4 regions of the Allobosea sp. Tri-49 genome follow, and region 4 is predicted to be linked to each of the others. Evidence: predicted binding sites of a transcription regulator. Region 4 holds the regulator's gene; each other region holds the start of a gene.
What was found. The regulator PhoB, encoded in region 4, activates phosphate uptake and scavenging genes when phosphate is short. The targets are predictions, from matches to a motif close to TGTCATNNANCTGTCAT.

Region 1 (5,457 bases), 2.2 Mb from region 4:
GAGCTCAAGCCGGCGAGCGCGCCGCAGCCCGCTCTGCCGCGTCATGCCCGCTCACGCAGGCTGTGACTCCGCCCACTTGAGTCGATCTATGCGAATTCTTTTCGCTCGTTCGGCTCGAGCCGCACGGAGAGCGTAGTCGGCGCCGCTCCCAACTCGGTGCGCGCCGTCTTTCCGGACACTGCAGCCTGCATCGCCCGGCGCATATGGCCGTAGAACTGCTCGGCGCTGCTATGCCAGCTATGATGCGCGGCGAGTTCGAGCCCGGCCTCGCGCGGCAGGCGCAGCGCCGCGAGTGCGGCACTTCGCAGATCCTCGTGCAGTACCGCCGCCTGGCTGCCGGCGAAGACGTCGCTCGGCCCCTGCACCGGGAAGGCCGCGACCGGCAGCCCGCTCGCCGCCGCCTCAAGCAGCACGATACCGAAGGTGTCGGTCAGGCTCGGGAAGACGAAAACGTCAGAGGACGCATAGATCGCCGCCAGCTCCTCGCCCTCGCGCGCGCCAAGGAAATGCGCGTCGGGGAAGGCACGCTTGAGGTCGGCGCGAGCCGGCCCGTCGCCGACCACGACCTTGCTGCCGGGCAAACGCAGCGACAGGAAGGCTTCGAGGTTCTTCTCGACCGCTACCCTGCCGACGCTGAGGAAGATCGGCCGCGGCAGGTCGAGCACGCTCTCGGGCCGCGGATGGAACAGGGAGAGGTCGACGCCCCGCCCCCAGCGCAGGATGCGCTCGAAGCCATGGGCGCGCAGTTCCGCCTCGACCGTGGCGGTCGAGACCATCACGCCCGCCGCCGACCCGTGGAAGCGGCGCAGGAAACGGTAGCTCCAGCTTTCAGGTATCGGCCAACGCGCGGCGACATATTGCGGGAAGCGCGTGTGATAGCTCGTCGTGAAGGTCCGCTTCTGGGCGAGGCAGACGGCGCGCGTCAGCCAGCCGATCGGCCCTTCGGTCGCGATATGGATATGGTCGGGGCCGAATTCGGCGATGCGCCGAGCTACATGCCGGCGCGTCGCCAGCGCGATGCGGATATCGGGATAGGACGGCAGCCCAACCTGCCAGAAGCCTTCCGGCGTCAGCATATGCGGGGTGACACCGAACTCCGGCGCCGCCTCGACCATCCGCTCCAGCGAGCGCACCACGCCGTTGATCTGCGGCCGCCAGGCGTCCGTCGCGATCAGGACGCGCATCACGCTGCCTCGACGAGGCTCGGAACTGGTGCGGGGCGTGTCGCAGTTGGCGCCGGCAATGCCGGCTTCTCGCCCTTCAGCCGGTGCTGCGGCCAACGCACGATCTCGAAGCGGCCATCGTCGTGCTCGACCACGGCCGTGCAGCTTTCGACCCAGTCGCCGGTGTTGATGTAGGTCAGCCCGCCGATCTCGCGCTGGGCGGCATGGTGGATATGGCCACAGATCACGCCATCGGCCTTGTGCCGGCGCGCCTCGTCGGCGAGGCACTGCTCGAACTCGCCGATATAGTTCACCGCGTTCTTGACCTTGTGCTTGGCCCAGGCCGAGAGCGACCAGTGCGGCAGGCGCAAGACGCGGCGCACGCGATTGATGCCGTGGTTGAGCACGAGCGCGACCGTGTAGGCCCAGTCGCCGAGCAGGGCGAGCCATTTGGCGTTGCGCACGACGAGGTCGAACAGGTCGCCATGGATCACGAGCATGCGCTTGCCGTCAGCGGTCTCGTGGACGATATCGTCGACCAGCGTGATGCCGCCGAACTGCAGGCCGGTGTAGTCGCGCAGGAAGTCGTCATGGTTGCCGGTGACGTAGACCAGCTTCGAGCCCTTGCGCACCTTGCGCAGCAGCTTCTGGACCACGTCGTTGTGCGACTGCGGGAAGTACCAGCCGCTCTTCAGCCGCCAGCCGTCGATGATGTCGCCGACCAGGTAGATCGTTGGCGCGTCATAGGCGCGCAGGAACTCCAGCACGAGATCCGCCTGCGCTCCGCGCGTGCCGAGATGCAGGTCGGAGATGAAGATGCTGCGAACCTGCTTGGCGTCGCTATCGTCGCTCATGCTCGCTGGCCTATCTATTGCGATGCCTCCGGCGTGTGTCTGATTTGCACTACGCTTTGATGACGCGGCGCCAAAACCATGCTTTGCCTCCCCTGACAGGAACGAGACCTTTCCGGGAGACGACAATGGATCTGGGTATCGCCGGCCGCACGGCCATCGTTTGCGCCTCGAGCAAGGGGCTGGGCCGTGGCTGCGCGCAGGCACTGGCCGAAGCCGGCTGCACCGTCGTCGTCAACGGCCGCGACGCCAAGACACTGGAGGAAACCGCAGCTGCGATTCGCGCCAGCACTGGCGCCACCGTGATCGCCGTCGTCGCCGATGTCTCGACCAAGGCGGGGCAGGACGCGCTGCTCGCCGCGGCACCGAATCCCGACATCCTCGTCAACAACAATGGTGGCCCGCCGCCAAAACCCTTCCGCGAAGTGACGCGCGAGGGACTGCTCGAAGGCGTGGCGCAGAACATGGCGACGCCGCTAGAACTGGTGCAGCGCGTGGTCGACGGCATGATCGAGCGGCGCTTCGGCCGCATCGTCAACATCACCTCGGCGAGCGTGCTGACCCCGCTGACCGGGCTCGATGTCTCCTCCGCCGCCCGCGCCGGTCTGACCGCCTTCCTCGCCGGGGTGGCGCGCGAGATCGCCCATGCCAACGTCACCATCAACAACATCCTGCCCGGCGTGTTCGACACGGACCGGATCAAGACCGCGACGAACAAGGTCGCCGAGATGCAGGGCATCAGCATCGAGGAAGCAACGAAGCGGCGGCTCGCTGCTGTCCCGGCCGGCCGCCTCGGCACGCCCGACGAGTTCGGCAAGCTCTGCGCCTTCATTTCCAGCGCCCATGCCGGCTACATCACCGGCCAGAACTTCCTGATCGACGGCGGCTCGTTCCGGACGAACTTCTGACATCAAGCCGGCCGGGTCGCGTCAAGGCGCGCCCCGGCCCCACCTCCAGGACCAGCCCACGACCGATGACCATCGCCTATCGACGCGCCATCCCCGAGGACACGCCCGCCTGCGTCGTCCTGCGCGGCAGGACACGGGAGAACGCCTTCTCGGTCGAGCGCCTCGCAGAAGCGGGTGTCACGCTCGAGAGCTGGCAGGCCGCCATCGCCGATGGCAGCCTGCCAGGCCATGTCGCGACCGAGGGTGATGAGATCGTCGGCTACTGCTTCGGCGAGCGCGAGACCGGCGAAATCGCCGTGCTGGCGCTGCTGCCGGAGCACGAAGGACTGGGTGTCGGGAAGACCCTGCTGAACCTGGTCGTCGCGGAATTCAGGGAGCTGGGTCTCGCCAGACTGTTCCTCAGCTGCTCATCCGATCCGGCCGTGCGCTCCTATGGCTTCTACCGGCATCTGGGCTGGACCTCGACCGGCACCTTCGACGACCGGGACGACGAGATCCTCGAATATCGCTTGATCTGAGCCGGTTCGATCGCCTCCCACATCGCGCCGGTCCGCTTTGCAACATCGGTGCTTGGAACGGCTCCACGCTCGTGGTCTAAGGAATGGAAGTCTTGCACAAGACTTCCATTCCTCCTGCCCGACCTTTTAGCCTTGTCACCGCTCCTCGGCATCAGCCTCAAGCTGCTTTCGGCCCTGTCGTTCACGCTGATGTCGGCCGGCATCAAGACGCTGGCCTCGCGCTATCCGACGGGAGAGCTCGTCTTCTTCCGCTCGTTCTTCGCGCTGATCCCGCTGATGATCTGGCTGGCCTGGCGCCATGAATTCCCCGAGGCGCTCAAGACGAGCAATCTGCGTGGCCATCTCAAACGCGGCGTCATCGGCTCGACCGGCATGTTCCTCGGCTTCGCCGCCCTGCATTTGCTGCCGCTCTCGGACGCCGTCGCAATCGGTTACGCCGCGCCACTGATCGTCGTGGTGCTGGCGGCGCTGATCCTGAAGGAGCGTGTCCGCATCTACCGCTGGACCGCCGTCGCCGTCGGCTTCGTCGGCGTGCTCTTGATGCTCTCCCCGCATATGGGCGCACAGGCCTTCGGCCATGGCCTCTCCGGCGGCCCGGCCATCGGCGCGCTGCTCGCGCTCGCCGGCGCCTTCTGCTCGGCCTTCGCCTCGATCGAGGTCCGGCTCCTGACCCATACCGAGAAGACCGGCGCCATCGTCTTCTATTTCATGTCGCTGACCTCGCTACTCGGTCTGCTGACGCTCGCACTCGGCTGGACGGTGCCCGACCTGAAGGACTTCGTCCTCCTCGTCACCATCGGCGTGCTCGGCGGCCTCGGCCAGATGCTGCTGGTCCAGGCCTATCGCTATGGCGACGCCTCGCTGATCGCCCCCTTCGAATATTCGACGATGATCTGGGCGACGGCGCTCGGCTGGTTCGTCTTCGGCGAATGGCCGGTGATTGCCGTGCTCATCGGCTCGCTCATCGTGATCGCCTCGGGCATCTACGTCATCCTGCGCGAACAGCAGCTCGGCCTGCTCAAGAAGGAAACCCGCGAGGCCGGCCCGACCCGCTCCGTTTGAACCCACTCGACTTGCCGCTTGGAGCGATCCAAGGCATTGTCCGCTTAGACAAACAATCGTTCTCTTTCCCAAACGGGCCAATTCCGAAACGGGCAAGAGGCGACGGCAGGCAAGAGTGCAATGGGTATCGAAACCAGGGAACGTGGCGGCCGCGAAATAGAATCCGGCGCCCAGGTCATCTCCGGCCAGCTCGGCAAGACGATCCAGCGGTTGCGCAAGGCCTATAATCTCTCGCTCTCGGAGCTCGCCGAGCAGTCCGGCGTTGCCAAGTCGATCATCAGCCAGATCGAGCGCAACGAGACCAACCCGACCCTGGCGACGATCTGGCGGCTGTCGCAGGCGCTCGACGTCTCGATCGAGCGTGTGCTCTCGACCAATGAGGAAGAGGCGTTCATCGAGAAGATCGCCCGGCCCGACACGCCGATCCTGGTCTCGGAGGACGGCAAGCTGCGCCTTGCCATCATCGGCTGGATCAAGACCGTCGAATGGCTGCAATGGTACGAGGTCAGCGCCGAGCCCGGCGGCGAGCTCGATTCGGAAGGCCACCAGCGCGGCTCAATCGAATCGCTCTCGGTCAGCGCCGGTGAATTCGAGGTCGAGGTCGGCGGCATCACCCAGCGCGCCAAGGCCGGCGAGACCCTGCGTTATCGCTGCGACCGCCAGCACGTCGTCCGCTGCGTCAGCGGCCAACCAGGCACGGCCTTGATGGTCTGCATCCTCAAAGCGGCGGTGATGGACTAACGGCTGTCCGTCGAGACGGCCCGCCTACCCACCCGCTGCCTTCTGCGGCCGCGGCGGCCCCTGCACCGCCGGCAGCGACTTCAGATATTCGGCCATCGCCAGCCGATCGGCATCCGATAATTGCGCCATGTTGCGCACTACCGCTGACATTGTGCCGCCGACACTGTCGAAGCTCGGCGTGAAGCCGCTCTTGAGCAACTCGGCGATCTCGGGC
Region 2 (5,457 bases), 830 kb from region 4:
GAACGCGCTCGTCATCGACCGTGACGGAATGGCCGGGCTTGACCCGGCCATTCCATTAAGGCGATGGCGTCGGCAGGACATGACTCGCCGGCCTGTGCAGAAGGCGCAGGGCGGCGCAGGGGCAGCTGGTTGAATGTCGAAGCGCGACTATTACGAGATACTCGGGGTCTCCCGGACAGTGACGGAAGTCGAGCTCAAGGGCTCCTTCCGCAAGCTCGCCATGCAGCATCACCCGGACAAGAATCCGGGCGACAAGCAGGCCGAGATCAAGTTCAAGGAGATCAACGAGGCTTATCAGATCCTCTCGGATGGCCAGAAGCGCGCGGCCTATGACCGCTATGGTCATCAGGCCTTCGAGAACGGCGGCGGGGGCGGCGGCCCGGCGGACATGTCGGATTTCATGTCCGACATCTTCGAATCCTTCTTCGGCGAGGGTCGTGGCCGCGGCCCGCGCGGCGCCAATGCCCGCGAGCGCGGCGCCGATCTGCGCTATAATCTCGAGATCGGCCTCGAAGACGCCTATGCCGGCAAGAACGAGACCATCCGTGTGCCGACTTCGATGGCCTGCGAGGTCTGCTCCGGCACCGGCGCCAAGGCGGGCTCGAAGTCGCGCCAGTGCCCGACCTGCGGCGGCCATGGCCGCGTTCGCGCCAGCCAGGGTTTCTTCTCGGTCGAGCGCACCTGCCCGACCTGCAATGGCCGCGGCGAGATCATCGACGATCCCTGCACCGGCTGCCAGGGTGCCGGCCGCGTCACGCGCGAGCGTACGCTCTCAGTCAACATCCCGGCCGGCGTCGAGGACGGCACCCGCATTCGCCTCGCCGGCGAAGGCGAGGCGGGCTTGCGCGGTGGGCCAGCGGGCGACCTCTACATCTTCCTTTCGATCAAGCCGCACGCGATCTTCCAGCGCGACGGCGCCGATCTGTTCTGCCGCGTGCCGATCGGCCTGACCTCGGCCGCGCTCGGCGGCGAGATCGAGGTCCCGACGCTGAACGGTGAAAAGGCCCGGGTGAAAATCCCCGAGGGCACCCAGACCGGCAAGCAGTTCCGCCTCAAGGCCAAGGGCATGAGTGTGCTGCGCTCGCGCGAGATGGGCGATCTCTACATCCAGGTCCTGGTCGAGACGCCGCAGAAGCTGACCGCCCGCCAGCGCGAACTGCTGATGGAGTTCGAGCGTGAGAGTTCGGGCGCCACCCATCCCGAGACCGCCGGCTTCTTCGGCCGGGTCAAGGATTTCCTCGGCGGCCTAGGCGGCGCGGCCTGATACGAAAAAACGGGCGCCTTGCGGCGCCCGCCTTTTTCTGATCGTGGCCGACCTTGCGGTCAGGCCTTGTCGATCACTTTCTTGACGGCGTCTTTGGTCTTGCCGATCGCCTGCTGGGCTTCGCCCTTGCGTTCCTGCGCGATGCCCTCGGCCTGCAGCCCGGGCTTGTTCAGCGCCTTGCCGGCGGCCTGCTTGACGTTGCCGGCGGTTTCGTTGGCCATGCCCTTGATCTTGTCGGCGGTGCTGCCCATGGACGTTTTCCTTTTCGAATGACGCGAATTCGGCGCGGTAGCGCCGGTTCGGTGGAAGAACGTTGCCGCCAACTTTTGGTTCCGCCGCTCAGGCGGGCGCATTTGCCTCCGCGATTGCCCGCAGAGCTTGGCCTGTCGCCTCGTCTGCCGGGAAGAACGTCTCCAGCGCCAGCTCGGACAGTGTGACATCGACCGGCGTGCCGAACACGGTCGTGGTCGAGATCAGCGAGAGCACGGTCTCGCCCAGCCGCAGCTTCAAAGGCACGACGATTGGCGGTTCCGCCTCATCATGCGCCTTGCCCTTTGTCGTCGGCGCGGCCGGGACGGGATAGCTCAGCAACTCAGTCAGCAGCTCGGCGAGCAGCGGGTCGGCCGTGGCGCGGATCTGCTGGCGCAGCCTTGCGATGAGATGGCCGCGCCATTCGGTGAGGTTGATGATCGCCGGGGCGAGCCCGCGCGGATGCAGGCTGAGCCTGAGCACATTGACCGGCGGGTGCAGCAGGTCGGCGTCCTCGACCAGCGTCAGCAGCGGCGCGATCATCGCGTTCGCCGCGAGCAGGGTCCAATGCCTGTCGACCGCCACCGCAGGGTAAGGCTCGTGCCCCTTGAGCAGGAGATCGATCGCGCTACGCGCCGCCTGCAGGCTCGGGTCCTCCAGCGAGCGTTCGAGATAGACCGGCGCATAGCCGGCCGAGAGCAGGAGCGCGTTGCGCTCGCGCAATGGCACGCCGAGATGCTCGGCGAGGAGCAGGACCATGTCCCGGCTCGGGACCGAGCGGCCGCTCTCGACGAAGCTGAGATGCTTCTGCGAGATCTCGGCTTCGAGCGCGAGGTCGAGCTGGCTGAGACGGCGCAGCTGGCGCCAATCGCGGATGAGATGCCCGATCGCGGGCTGCTGGTGCTTGTTCATGGCAGGCAAGCTAGCCGCAGCCGGGGCGCCTTCCAATTACCTCTCGCTTAATCGACGGGCCGCTCAGGCTTCGTCAGCATGGCTCCCATCAGCAACCGCCCCGGACAAGACGGGGCCTGAACCGGAGAACAGTCATGGCTTTCATCCAGTCCTCGCGTTTCCTGCGCAACGCCCTCGCTCTCGATGCCGCCGCCTGCGCCGGAACCGGCCTGCTGCTCAGCGTTGGCGCCGGCTCGCTCTCCGGCCTGCTCGGCTTCCCCGCCGAGTTCCTGCGTGGTGCAGGCCTGGTGCTCCTGCCCTGCGCTGTGCTGCTTGCGTTCTTCGCCAGCCGGACGAGCCTGCCGCGGCTCGCGGTCTACGCCGTGATCGGCGTCAACATCCTCTGGGTCGCCGACAGCGTGCTGATCCTGGTCGCCGGCTGGTTTGCGCCGACCACGCTCGGCATCGCCTTCGTCCTGGCCCAGGCCGCGGCGGTGGCCGTCGTCACCGAGCTCGAGGTGATCGGCCTGAAGAAGTCGGTCGTCGATGCGGAGAATGTCCAAACCGCACACTGACTGCTCGGGCCCCTTTGTCACGCCGCTGCGGAACGGTCCGCAGCGGCGTTTGCTTTGCGACGGCTTGTCACGAAACTGTCGCCTGTGCTCACTAGCCGGAAGGCCTGCCTCCTCCCTGCGGAACAGGACCGTCCCATGCGCAAACCTCTCGTCCTTGCGGCTCTCGCGACGCTCCTTGCTGGCGGCACGGCGCTCGCCGAGCCGAACTTCAACCGCATCGCTACCTTCCAGGTGCCGCTGAACCTGCCGGCTGACCGCGACGCGAAAAAGAAGACGGTCTCGGAGATCATCACCGCCAACGAGGCCGGAACGCTGCTCGCCTATACCGACGCCGAGCAAAAGGCGATCGGCCTCATCGACATCACCACGGCGAGCGCTCCCAAGCCCGCCGGCTTCATCCCGGTCGGTGGCGAGCCGACCTCGGTCGTCATCCTCGGCGAGCGCGCCTTCGCCGTCGTCGTCTCGTCCGGCGACAACTTCAAGGAGCCGGCCGGCCATCTTGCCACCATCGACCTGAAGACCAGGCAGGTCGCGGCGACATGCGAACTCGGCGGCCAGCCCGACTCGATTACCCTGACCAAGGACAAGGGCAAGCTCGCCATCGTTATCGAGAACGAGCGGGACGAGAAGCTCAACAAGGGCGACCTGCCGCAGCTTCCCGTCGGCAACCTCACGCTGATCGGCATCAAGGGTGGCGAGGCGGATTGCGCCTCGAAGCAGGTCGTCGATCTCACCGGCATCGCCGCGGTCGAACCGACCGATCCGGAGCCGGAATTCGTCGACGTCAACCAGGACGGCCTCGCCGTGGTGACGCTGCAGGAGAACAACCACCTTGCCGTAGTCGATACGAAGACGGGCAAGCTCGTTGCGCATTTCCCGGCAGGCACCGTCGATTTAAAAAATATCGACAAGACCCGCGACGGCCAGATCAAGCCGACCGAGGAATTGAAGGGCGTGGCGCGCGAGCCTGACGCGGTGCGTTGGTTGGACAATGACCGCTTCGTCACCGCCAATGAGGGCGACTGGAAGGGCGGCTCGCGCGGCTTCACCATTTTCCGCAGGGACGGCACGGTTGAGTTCGATTCAGGCAACATGGTCGACCAGATCGCCATCCGCCTCGGCCACTATCCGGAGCGCCGCTCGGCCGCCAAGGGCAGCGAGCCCGAGGGTATCGAGGTCGGTACCTATAATGGCGAGCGTCTGTTCTTCGTCGGGCTGGAGCGTGCCTCACTCGTACTCGTCTTCAAGGACGAAGGGTCGGGCAAGGCTCCACGCTACCTGCAGGCGCTGGCCGGTGCGATCGCGCCGGAAGGCCTACTCGCCATCCCGCAGCGCAATCTCTTCGTCAGCGCCTCCGAAGCCGATCTCGGCGAGAAGGGCGGGCCGCGCTCGGCCGTGACCATCTATGAGCGCAGCGAGGGCCCGGCCACCTACCCGACCATCGTCTCGGCCGATGTCGACGGCGTCCCGCTGGGCTGGGGTGCGCTTTCCGCTCTCGCCGCCCATCCCGAGCTGCCGGGCCGGCTCTTCAGCGTCACCGACAGCGCCTATACGCCTTCGCGCATCCTTGAGATCGACGCGACCAAGAAGCCGGCGACGATCACCGGCGCGCTCACCGTGACCAAGGACGGCAAGCCCGCCGCCTATGATCTCGAGGGGGTTGCGACCCGCCCCGGCGGCGGCTTCTGGCTCGCTTCGGAAGGCGCGCCGGAGCGCAAGGAGAAGCCGACCCAGAACCTGCTGCTGCGTGCCTCGGCCAAGGGCGAGATCGAGGAGGAGATCGCCCTGCCGGAGGAGTTCGCCGCCAAGGCGACCAATCAGGGCTATGAGGGCGTCGCCGTCACCGGCACCGGTCAGGACGAGACGGTCTGGATCGCTGTCCAGCGCGAGTGGAAGGACGACCCCAAGGGCAAGGTCAAGATCCTGACCTACAAGCCCTTCACCAAGAGCTGGAGCATCCTCTACTATCCGCTAACGGCTCCCGCTGCCGGCGCCTGGATGGGCCTCTCGGAATTGACCTATCTCGGCGACGAGACTTTCGCGGTGATCGAGCGCGACAACCTCTTCGGCGCCAAGGCGGTGAAGACGCTGGCGACCTTCTCGGTCAAGGGCCTGAAGCCGGCGCCGTTCGGTTCGTCAGAGGTCCCGACGGTCGAGAAGAAGCTGCTGCGCGACCTGACGCCGGAGCTGATGAAGCTCGGCGGCTACGGGCTCGACAAGGTCGAGGGCATGGCAGTCGACAAGGCCGGCGAGCTCTTCGTCGTCACCGACAATGACGGCGTCGACGATTCATCCGGCGAGACCCAGTTCTTCGCCTTCGGCAAGATCGCGAAGTAGGCAGCCCGTCCAAGAAAAAGCCGGCGAGCTTGGCTCGCCGGCTTTCTGTTTGAAACCTCACAGCGAGCCCAGGCTCGCTGTGAGGTCGAAGTTCAAGAGCCTTACAGCCCGAGCTTCTTCTTGCGCTGGCCGAGCGTGCGC
Region 3 (5,457 bases), 570 kb from region 4:
GGTCGCCGAGATCGATCACGGCGTCGGGCCTGGTCTCGGCGACGAAGCGGCGGAATTCTTCCATCAGCGGCAGGGCTGCGCTGCTGACCTTGGTGAAATGGTCTTCGCCGTGATGGATGTCGGCGACGAAGGCGAGGCGGAGGGATCGGGTCATGGCGAGGCTCGTCGAGCAGGGGCAGGAAAAGAGGGCGGGAGCCGGCGCTGCCGGCTCCCGCAGTCGCATCAACGTGCAGCGAGCGTCACGCGGCCGGCGCGGAAATCGAGCACATAGGGGATGTGCCCCTGCAGCGGCCGCCAGACGAGCGAGCGCTTCATGCCGTAGGATTCGTAGGGCTGGTAGAGCGGCAGCACCGGCGGATCGTTCTTGATCGCCTGCATCAGGGAAGCGTAGGCCTGCTTGCGTTCAGCGAGGTCGGTCGAGTAGCGGAACTTGTCCCAGAGCGCGATATAGGCGTCATCGGCCTTGAAGCGACCTTCCGAGGCTGAGTTGCCGGTCGGCGCCCACATGATGCCGAAGGCGCCTGCCGGGTCGGGGAAGTACATCGGGTTCGACCAGCCGCGCGCCATCATGGTCGGGTCGGAACCGGTCCATTGCTCGGTGACATTGAGCTGCATCTTGACGCCGACGGCGCCCCACATTTCCTGGATCGCCTGCGCCGCGAGCAGGCCGTTGGTGTAGTAGGCCGCCTGGATGTCGTAGCGGATCGGCGAACCGTCATAGCCGGCTTCCTTGAGCAGCGCCTTGGCCTTGACCGGGTCGTATTCGAAGGTTGCGAGCTCCGGCATGTAGAGCGGGCCGAACTGCGCGAAGCTATGAGAGGTCGGAACCTTGGCCTTGCCGAACCAGAGCGCCTCGTTCAGCGTCTTGCGGTCGATGGCGTAGGACAGGGCCTGGCGCAGCTTGGGATTGGCCATCTTCGGGCTCTGGGTGTTGAAGATGACGACGTGGAAGAGCGGCGTCTGCATGCCCTCGACCTTGAGTTTCGGATCGGCCGCGACCGGCTCGAGCTGATCCGGCGGGACGTTGGTAATGAGATCGACCTCGCTGTTCTTGAGCGCGGTCAGACGCCCCGAAAGCTCGGGGATGCGGGTCACGGTGACCTTCTGGAACGGCGCCTTCTCGCCCCAGAATCCGTCGAAGCGCTCATAGACCAGGCGCTGGTTCGGCACGAATTCGGCGATCTTGTAGGGGCCGGTGCCGACCGGCTTCAGCGCGAAGGCCTCGAAATCGGAGGCTTCCGCGACGTTCGGATCGCCGGTCAGGGCCATCACGTATTTCTTCGGGACGATCATGCCCTGCTGGACGTTGAGCAATGTCTCGAACAGAGGCTCGGGCCTGGTCGCGGTGACGCGCACGGTCTCGCCGTCGACGGCCTCGACCTTGGCCATGTTCGGCAGCGTGTCGCGCTTGCGGATGCCATAGGGCGGGAAGGTCGCGTTGATGATGCGGTCGAAGGAGAAGACGACGTCCTCGACCGTCATCGGGTCGCCATTGTGGAATTTTACGTCCTGGCGGATCTTGAGCTCGATCACGGTCGGCGACACTTGGGTCCAGCTGATGGCGATGCCCGGTTGCCAGACGCTCTCGGCCTTGGTCGCGTCCTTGCCGATCAGCGGGTCGAAGGCGTTGAAGTAGAATTGCGAGCCGACATTCGAGAAGTCGCGGCCAGGGTCGAGCCAGGGCGCCATGTTCTGGACGCCGACCTTCAGTTCCTGTGCCTGGGCGAGGCCGACGAGCGCGGTCGCCGACAGCGCGGCAGCGGCAAGCGTTTTCAGGGTCTTGAGCATGTTTTCAGTCCCTTGTTGGGGTGAACGGCAGGCGTGTGGAGCAGGCAGTCAGCGCCCGCGCAGGCGTGGGTCGAGGCGGTCGCGCAACGCATCCCCGAGCAGCATGGCGACGAGGCTGACGAGGACGATGAAGAGGGCGGGAATGGCGACGATCCAGGGCGCGGAGGCCATGTAGTCCCGGCCCTGACCGACCATCGAGCCGAGCGTCGCCGTCGGCGGCTGGACGCCAAGGCCGAGGAAGGAGAGCGCCGATTCCAGCAGGATCAGGTTCGAGAAGTTGAGGCTCGCCATGACCACGACCGGCGAGATCAGGTTCGGGATCATGTGGACGGTGGCGATGCGCCAGGGGCCGGCGCCGGCAGCGCGGGCGGCCTCGACGAAGGGCATCTCGCGCAGGCTGAGGACCTGGGCCCGGATCAGCCGGGCGAAATGCGCCCAGTAGGCGATGCCGAGCACGCAGATCAGCACGGTGACGTCGGTGCCGGCGAGCGCCACGACGAAGAGCGCGACGAGGGTGAAGGGCAACGACATCATGATGTCGACGAGACCCATAATCAGCGCATCGGCCCAGCCGCGCAGCAGCCCGGCAGCGAGGCCGAGCGCCGCGCCCAGCGCAAGGCCGAGCAAGGTGCCGAAGAGCGCGAGTGCGAGCGTCAGGCGCAGGCCATGGAGGCAGCGCGACAGCAGATCGCGGCCGAGCTGGTCGGTGCCGAGCCAATAGAGAGGGTTGGCGCCGGTGCTGCCGATCGGAGGCTTTAGCCGCGCCAAGAGCCGCTGCTGATCGGGCTCGAAGGGCGAGATCAGCGGCGCGAGTATGGCGAGCGCGAGCAGCACCAACCCAAGCAGCGCCGCGGCCGTGACCAGCATGTTGGCGCCGCCCAAGGAGGGAAGCCTGAGCCGCGGCAGCCGGCGTGGCGGGAGCATCAGCTTGGCGTCTGCGATCTCGGTCATGGCGGGTCAGGCTCCGACGAGGCGCACGCGCGGATCGGACGCCGCATAGGCGAGATCGATCGCGAAATTGACGAGGATGACGGCGCCGGCGACGACGAGGACGCCGAATTGCAGCACGGGGTAGTCGCGGCGCAGCGTCGCGCCGACGAGAAGGTCGCCGACCCCGTTCCAGGCGAAGACGGTCTCGACCACGACGGCGCCGGAAACGAGGGTTGTGATCTGCAGGCCGAGCACGGTGATCACCGGGATCAGCGCATTGCGCAGTCCGTGCCGCAGGATGATCGCGCTCTCGGAGAGGCCCTTGGCGCGGGCGGTGCGCATATAGTCCTCGGAGAGGACGTCGAGCATGGCGTTGCGGGTGTAGCGGGTGAGCGCCGCGACGAAATAGGCGGCGAGCGCCACAGTCGGCATCACATAATGCAGCAAGGTGGCGGAGCCGGCGCTCGGCAGCCAATGCAGCGTGTAGGAGAAGATGAGCAGCAGCAGGATGGCGAGGACGAAGTTCGGGACCGCGTAGCCGAGGAAGGCGACGAAGAGTACGCCCTGGCCGCGCGGTTGCCCGCGCCAGAGCGCGGCGAGGATGCCGAGCGGGACGCCGACGGCGACGGTCAACGCGAGCGTCGCAAGCAGCAGCGAGGCGCTCTGCCAGAGCCTTTCGCCGAAGATCGCGGCGACCGGCCGCCGCTCCATCAGGCCAAGGCCGAAATCGCCTGAGAGCAGGGAGTTCCAGTACAGCAGGTATTGCTCGGCGATCGGGCGATCGAGGCCCCAATAGGCGATCATCTCGGCGCGCGAGACGGCATCGAGACCCTCCGGCATCAGGAAATCGATCGGATTACCGGTCAGTCGCGTCGCCAGGAAAACGGCGGTGACGATCGCCCAGAGCGTGATCGTCATGCGCAGGAGACGGCTGCCTAGGAATGCGAGCATGACGTCCTCTGGGACGGGCTGCGGGTGTCGCCACGCGGCCGGTTGGGCCAGCCGAGACCCGAGCCTTCTGGCAGCCTTCCATGACAGAGTTATGAATATAACTCATTCGATATCAGGTTTGACACTGAGATAATCTCAGTCCATGCATGCCCGACTTCGACGCGGAGTTTGCGGTGCACGCAGCGGACGATATTCGTGGCTGGCTGATCGATCTCGACGGCACATTGATCTGCGGTGGCCGGGCGATGCCGGGGGCGAGAGCCTTTCTGGACGCCTGCGCCGGCCGCTTCGTCGTGGTCTCGAATGACGCCGAGCACACTCCGGCGGAGCTGGCGAGCAGCCTGCGACGGATTGGGCTCGAGGTTCCAGCGGGCCGCATCGTGCTCGCGGGGTCGGTCGCGCTCGACGATATCGCCTCGCGGCGGCCGGGCGCGCGCGTGCTCATGCTGGCGAGCGACAGTCTGGTGCGTTATGCCCGTGAGCGCGGCCTCGTTCCGGTCCGGATGCGGCCCGATGTCGTCTTCCTCGGCCGCGATCGGCGCTTCAGCCATGCGCGGCTGGCGCTTGCGGCCAATGCCGTGCGGGCGGGGGCCGAACTCGTCGTCGCCAATCCTGATCTCGTCCATCCAGGCCCTGACGGCACGATCGTGCCTGAAACCGGAGCGCTTCTGGCGGCGCTCCTCGCCTGCACCGGCCCGGTGAATTATCGCCTCGTCGGCAAGCCGGAACCGACCCTGTTCGCCGCGGGGCTCGCCTTGCTCGACCTGCCGAAGCGGATGGTCGCGATGCTCGGCGACAATCCCAGGACCGATGGCGAGGGCGCGCGCCGCTTCGGCCTGCGCTATGTCGAGGTCGCCGGTGGGGTTTTCCCGCAGGTGGATGCTGAGACGGCTTGCCCGTGGGAGGAAGGCGTGTTCGCCTTGCCGGCATGACCACCTCTCAACGTAAGCCGGATGTTGACGCAGTGACGGACAATCCCGATCGGGCGCGCAATGGCGGGCATGACGGCTTCGATGGCGTGATCGAGCGGCTGACGGCGCTGCGCCCGACGCTGCCGCCGACGGCCGCCCGCATCGCCGATGTCTTCCTCGCCCATGCGGCCGAGGTCGTGCACATGTCGGTGACGGAGGTGGCCGAACGGGCGGAAGCGAGCGAAGGCAGCGTGATCTCGCTTTGCCGGCAGCTCGGCGCGCGCGGCTTCCAGCAGGTCAAGATTGCGCTGGCCCGCGACCTCGTGCAGCCGGTGCAGTTCATCCACGAGGATCTCGCCCGCACCGACGACACCGGCACCGTGATCGAGAAGATCTTCGGCAGCGATCTGCAGGCGCTGCATGACACCATGAAGGTGCTCGACCGGGGAGCGATGGAGCGCGCCGTCGCCGCGATCCGTGGGGCGCGCCGCGTCGAGCTCTACGGCATCGGCAGCGCTGCCCCGATCGCGGAGGACGCCAACTACCGGCTGCTGCGCATCGGCGTTGAATCCAAGGTCGTGGTCGATTCGCACGTCCAGGCGATCAGCGCCGCGCTGACCGGCCCGGATGTCGCGACAATCACGATCTCGCATTCGGGCTCGACGCATGAGACCGTCACCGCGACCAGGCTCGCCCGAGAAGCCGGAGCGACGACGATCTGCATCACCAATTTCGGCAAGTCGCCGCTGCTCGCCTATGCCGACATCGTCTTGAACACCATGGCGCGCGAGACCCAGTTCCGCACCGAGGCGATGACGAGCCGGATCGCCCAGCTCGCGGTCATCGACGCCCTGATCGCCTGCCTGTCGCTCGCCGA
Region 4 (5,457 bases):
TCGCAGCGTGATACTTGCGCGCCATCTTGATCGCGCACTCGTTCGCCTCGGCCCCCGAATTGGTGAAGAAGACGCGCTCGGCGAAGGTCGCCTCGCAGAGCCGGCGCGCCAGCTTCTCGCCCTCGGGCATCGTGTAGAGGTTCGAGGTGTGCCAGATGCGCTGAGCCTGCTGGGTCAACGCCTCGACCAGATGCGGATGGGCGTGGCCAAGCGAATTGACGGCGATGCCGGCACCGAAATCGAGAAAACGCTGGCCATCGGCGGTGATCGCCCAGGGACCCTCGCCACGCTCGAGAGCGATCGGAGCGCGGGCATAGGTCGGCAGGAGAACGGAGGAAGCGGCAGAAACAGGAGCGGTGCTCATGGAGCGAAATCCTTGCGGCGAAACAGGGAGGAAGCGCGGAACCTCAAGTCGGGAACGGAGATGCAGGGCGCTTGCGGCATGATGCCGGCATGATACGACCCGCCGGCGACATTATCGTCGCTGGCCGTTCCCGCCGTCTCGTCGCGCGTCAAGCCGCATCGATGGAAAGTCCCGATCGCTCAAAAACATAAGCGCCGCCCGATAGGGGCGGCTGCGTGAAGCAACTATGCAAAACCGTCCTTGCCCTGTCAATCGCAGCTGACCTCGCGGCAGCGTTGCCAATTGGACTCACTGGGCAGCTCTCTGCAGTGATTGGCTGGGGAAAAGCCGAATTAGGATTCGGCGACTCTTGTGGCCGAGTCAGGCCATCTTGTATGGTCTCTCTCGTCAGATACGACATCTCGTGCGGCGTCTCCAGTATCGTCAGTTCCGGGCGTAACGGCTTCCGTTCAGCGACGGACGCTGCCGGTATCGGATTCCGCCATGATCTTTCCCTATGCCTCGCCGGCCAGCCGGCGGGACATGACGAAGACAGGTGCAACTCCATGACCGAAGCCGGAGCCTGGATCGAGGAACGCGTCGAACTGCTGAAGAAGCTCTGGAACGACGGCCTGAGCGCGAGCCAGATCGCCGCCGAGCTCGGCAACGTCACGCGCAACGCCGTCATCGGCAAGGTGCATCGCCTTGGGCTGTCAGGCCGCGCCAAGAGCCCGGGTTCAGCCACGCCTCGCCCGCGCAAGCCGGTGGCTCGCCCGCCGAGCCATCCGGCCGGCCATCACAGCAGCGGCAGCGCCGGGCTGACCCGCGGCAATACCGCGCTCGCTCCCCAGTTCGCGCCGGAGATCGAGGCCGAGACGCAGGTCGCGCGCGAGCCGGCTCCGTCCGAGGACGTGGTCGTGCCGTTCTCCGAGCGGGTCACGATCATGGAGCTGCGCGAGTATATGTGCCGCTGGCCGATGGGCGACCCGACCACGCCGGAGTTCCGCTTCTGCGGCGGACGCTCGGCGACCGGAATGCCCTATTGCGCGTATCATGCCCGCATCGCCTACCAGCCGGCCGCCGACCGCCGCCGCGACCGCAAGATCATTCGCGCCTGAGCGAGCGACGCGAGACTTCCAGAATGCGAAAAGCCGGCCGAAAGGCCGGCTTTTTTGTCGATAGCCCGGCTCGATGCAGGAGGCATGCATGAACGCCCCCAGACCTCGCCCGATTGAGTATGCTTGTGCCCTACCGATCAGGGATGGGCGGCTCCTGCTGGGACTGAGGTCGCCGCATCGCCGGAACCGCCCATCCTGCTGGGACACGATCGGCGGCCACCTTGAGGCGGGCGAGACCGCCGAGTCCGCCCTTATCCGCGAGCTCCAGGAGGAGACCGGCATCACTCCGACAGATTTCCGCCGCTTCGAGGCCATCGAGACGACGGAGACGGACGGCGTCACCCCCGCGCTCTGGCATCTGTTCACAGTGAGCAAATGGGCGGGCGGCGATCCCACGATCAGTAATGACGAACACAGCGAGATCCGCTGGTTCACGTTCGGCGAGGCCCCATCGCTGACACCGCTGGCGTCCGAGGCTTACCGCCCTGTCTTCGCCCGGCTCACCGCAGCCTTAGGGCCGGGCACGTATTGGCTATGATCGCAATCTATGCAGGCGCGGCGTTGGCCGAGATCGCCGGCTGCTTCGCCTTCTGGGCCTGGCTGAAGCTGGACAAGCCGGTCTGGTGGCGCTCGCAGCCTTCGGCTGGCTGCTGACGCTGGTCGATAGTCCCGCGGCCGGCCGCGCATACGCCGCCTATGGCGGCATCTACATCGTTGCGTGCTGGCGTGGATGGCGCTGGTCGAGAAGATCGCGCCGGACCGCTACGATCTCGCCGGCGCCGCACTTTGCCTCGCCGGTGCGGCTGTCATCATCGCCGCGCCGCGCTGACCAGAACCATCAGCCGCGCGCAAAGGTCTCGTCGAAGGCATAGCCGGCGCCGCGCACGGTGCGCAGAGGATCCTTGGCGTTGGCCGGCGTGATCGCCTTGCGCAGGCGCCCGACATGGACGTCGACGGTGCGCTCGTCGATATAGACGTCGCGACCCCAGACAGCGTCGAGCAGTTGCGCGCGGGAATAGACCCGGCCCGGCGCCTGCATCAGGAATTCGAGCAGGCGGAACTCGGTCGGGCCGAGATGCAGTTCCATGCCGGAGCGTCGGACGCGTCGCGTCGTGCGGTCGAGCTCGAGATCACCGGCCGCGAGCAATCCGGCGACATGGCCGGGCTTGGCACGGCGCAGCAGCGCCTGGATGCGGGCGATCAGCTCGGGCAGCGAGAACGGCTTGACGACATAGTCGTCGGCGCCGGTGGCAAGGCCGCGCACACGCTCGGTCTCTTCGCCGCGGGCGGTCAGCATGATGATCGGCACGCGCTCGGTATCGCGCCTTGTGCGCAGGCGCCGGCAGAGCTCGATGCCGGAGAGACCGGGCAGCATCCAGTCGAGCAGGACGAGATCCGGCGTGTGGTCACGCAGATGCAGCTCGGCATCGTCGCCGCGCGCCACGCTGTCGACCTCGAAGCCCTCGGCCTCGAGATTATAGCGCAGCAGCAGGGTCAGCGGCTCCTCGTCCTCGACGATCAGGATGCGTGCAGGCATGTCAGCGTCCGTTCAAAACGTCCGCCGGTCAGCCATTGGCTGCCGGCAGGTCGACGAGGATGTTGGTGGTGTCGAGCTTGGGCCGGGTCTCGTCGATTGACTGACCGGTGACGAGGTAATGGATGGTCTCGGCGATGTTGGTGGTGTGGTCGCCGATGCGCTCGACATTCTTGGCGCAGAAGAGGAGGTGCGTGCAGAAGGTGATGTTGCGCGGATCCTCCATCATGTAGGTCAGGAGCTCGCGGAACAGCGAGGTGTAGAGCGCGTCGATCTCGTCGTCGCGGCGCCAGACCTCCATCGCCTTCTGCTCGTTGCTGGCGGCGTAGGCATCGAGCACGTCCTTGAGCTGAGCCTGGACCAGGCGGCTCATATGCTCGAGGCCTACCACGGCACGATGCGGCGGCGAGAACTGGCCGGAGATCGCGACGGCGCGCTTGGCGATGTTCTTGGCGAGGTCGCCGACGCGCTCGATATCGGCGGCGATGCGGATCGCGGAGATCAGCTCGCGCAGGTCGTTGGCGAGCGGCTGGCGCCGGGCGATGGTCAGCACCGCCTTCTCCTCGACCTCGCGCTGGAGATTGTCGAGGCGCTGGTCGGCGCTGATGATCTTCTGGGCGAGCGCGGTGTCGCGGCGCACCAGCGCCACGGTCGAGTCGCCGAGCATACGCTCGGACATGCCGCCCATCTCGGCGAGGCTGCGGCGCAGGCCCTCGAGATCGGCATCGTAGGAGCGGACGATATGGTCGGACATCGGGGCGTATCCTTCGGGGCTGGCCGACGCTTCAGAACTTCAGCCGAAACGGCCGGTGACGTAGTCCTGCGTCTGCTTCTTGTGCGGGTTCATGAAGATGGTGTTGGTGGCGTCGAACTCGATCACCTCTCCCAGATACATGAAGGCGGTGTACTGCGAGATGCGGGCCGCCTGCTGCATGTTGTGGGTGACGATGACGATGGTGAAGTCCGTCTTGAGCTGCTCGAGCAGATCCTCGATCTTGCCGGTCGAGATCGGGTCGAGCGCCGAGGTCGGCTCGTCGAACAGGATGACCTCGGGCTTCTGCGCGATGGTGCGTGCGATGCAGAGGCGCTGCTGCTGGCCGCCGGACAGACCCATGCCGGAGCTCTTCAGCTTGTCCTTGACCTCGTCCCAGAGGGCGGCGCGCCGCAGCGCGCCCTCGACGCGGTCGTCGAGCTCCGACTTCGGCGGCTTCTCGTAGAGGCGGATGCCGAAGGCGACATTGTCGTAGATCGACATCGGGAACGGCGTCGGCTTCTGGAAGACCATGCCGATGCGCGAACGCAGCTCGTTCACGTCGATATCGTTCGAGATGACGTTGCGGCCGTCGAGGATGATCTCGCCGGTGGCGCGCTGCTCGGGATAGAGCGAATAGATGCGGTTGAAGATGCGCAGCAGGGTCGACTTGCCGCAGCCCGAGGGGCCGATCAGCGCCGTGACGTGGCGGTCACGGAAGTCGAGGTTGATGTTCTTCAGCGCCTTGTGCTCGCCGTAGTAGAAATCGAGGTTTTTGACGGCGATGCGGACGGGAGCGTCGGCGTCCAGCGTTTGCGGGCTCAGTTCCAGGGTCGAGAGCATCTGCATGGTCCTTCCGATCGGACGCTGATTACTTGCCGCCGCGCACGATGCGCCGGGCGATGATGGAAAGCACGAGGATTGAGACGGTGATGATCAGCGACCCCGCCCAGGCGAGCTGCTGCCAGTTCTCGTAAGGGGCAGAGGCGAACTGGTAGATCGTCACCGGCAGGTTGGAGACGCCGCCGAGCAGGTTCGGCGAGAACCAGAAATTGTTGTTCAGCGCGGTGAAGATCAGCGGCGCGGTCTCGCCGGCGATGCGGGCGAGCGCCAGCAGGATGCCGGTGACCATGCCGGACTTCGCCGCCCGCCAGGTGATCGAGGTGATGACCACGGAAGGCGGGGCGCCGAGCGCCGAGCCGGCCTCGCGGAGCGGGCCGGGCACGAGGCGCAGCATGTCCTCGGTGGTGCGCACGATCACCGGGATCGCGATGATGCCGAGCGCGACGCCGCCGGCCCAGCCGGAATAGCCGCGGAACGGCTCGACCATGATGACGTAGACGAACAGGCCGATCAGAATCGAGGGCGCCGAGAGCAGGATGTCGTTGATGAAGCGGATCAGGTCGGCGAGCTTCGAGCCCTTGCCGTATTCGGCGAGATAGGTGCCGGCGAGCACGCCGATCGGCGTCGCAACGACGATGCCGAGGAAGGTCAGCACGACCGAGCCGACGATGGCGTTGGCAAGGCCGCCGCCCTCCGTGCCCGGCCCCGGCGTGATCTGCGTGAAGGTCGCGGCGGAGAGCCCGCCAAGGCCCTTCACGACCAGCATGCCGAGGATCCAGAACAGCACGAAGATGGCGAGCAGGGTGAAGGTCGTGGCCGTGACCTTCATCAGCCGGTCGGCGGTGCGACGCGACTGGCGAACGCGGCC

Region 1: BLM15_RS02235 (UDP-2,3-diacylglucosamine diphosphatase) is a predicted target of PhoB. The motif match lies at 2,066-2,082, and genes of this name have one in related genera.
Region 2: BLM15_RS16840 (esterase-like activity of phytase family protein) is a predicted target of PhoB. The motif match lies at 3,045-3,061, and genes of this name have one in related genera.
Region 3: BLM15_RS23415 (HAD-IIA family hydrolase) is a predicted target of PhoB. The motif match lies at 3,750-3,766, and genes of this name have one in related genera.

Annotation. Positions count from the first base shown of each region.
Region 1 covers NZ_CP017946.1:445,879-451,335, reverse strand. Annotated here, with positions in the region: gene BLM15_RS02245 (cation:proton antiporter domain-containing protein) at 1-66, shown strand, start outside; gene BLM15_RS02240 (glycosyltransferase family 4 protein) at 87-1,184, opposite strand; gene BLM15_RS02235 (UDP-2,3-diacylglucosamine diphosphatase) at 1,184-2,017, opposite strand; gene BLM15_RS02230 (SDR family oxidoreductase) at 2,143-2,922, shown strand; gene BLM15_RS02225 (GNAT family N-acetyltransferase) at 2,988-3,440, shown strand; gene BLM15_RS02220 (DMT family transporter) at 3,573-4,502, shown strand; gene BLM15_RS02215 (helix-turn-helix domain-containing protein) at 4,623-5,243, shown strand; gene BLM15_RS02210 (cytochrome c) at 5,268-5,457, opposite strand, start outside.
Region 2 covers NZ_CP017946.1:3,450,232-3,455,688, reverse strand. Annotated here, with positions in the region: gene dnaK (molecular chaperone DnaK) at 1-2, shown strand, start outside; gene dnaJ (molecular chaperone DnaJ) at 134-1,264, shown strand; gene BLM15_RS16855 (CsbD family protein) at 1,324-1,515, opposite strand; gene BLM15_RS16850 (helix-turn-helix domain-containing protein) at 1,604-2,425, opposite strand; gene BLM15_RS16845 (hypothetical protein) at 2,560-2,979, shown strand; gene BLM15_RS16840 (esterase-like activity of phytase family protein) at 3,115-5,316, shown strand; gene BLM15_RS16835 (argininosuccinate synthase) at 5,418-5,457, opposite strand, start outside.
Region 3 covers NZ_CP017946.1:4,845,185-4,850,641, forward strand. Annotated here, with positions in the region: gene BLM15_RS23395 (metallophosphoesterase family protein) at 1-154, opposite strand, end outside; gene BLM15_RS23400 (ABC transporter substrate-binding protein) at 223-1,788, opposite strand; gene BLM15_RS23405 (ABC transporter permease) at 1,837-2,739, opposite strand; gene BLM15_RS23410 (ABC transporter permease) at 2,746-3,669, opposite strand; gene BLM15_RS23415 (HAD-IIA family hydrolase) at 3,816-4,601, shown strand; gene BLM15_RS23420 (MurR/RpiR family transcriptional regulator) at 4,634-5,457, shown strand, end outside.
Region 4 covers NZ_CP017946.1:4,277,128-4,282,584, forward strand. Annotated here, with positions in the region: gene BLM15_RS20670 (aspartate aminotransferase family protein) at 1-364, opposite strand, end outside; gene BLM15_RS20675 (GcrA family cell cycle regulator) at 910-1,461, shown strand; gene BLM15_RS20680 (NUDIX hydrolase) at 1,550-1,999, shown strand; partial or broken gene BLM15_RS20685 (YnfA family protein) at 1,996-2,290, shown strand; gene phoB (phosphate regulon transcriptional regulator PhoB) at 2,300-2,998, opposite strand; gene phoU (phosphate signaling complex protein PhoU) at 3,027-3,749, opposite strand; gene pstB (phosphate ABC transporter ATP-binding protein PstB) at 3,789-4,595, opposite strand; gene pstA (phosphate ABC transporter permease PstA) at 4,618-5,457, opposite strand, start outside.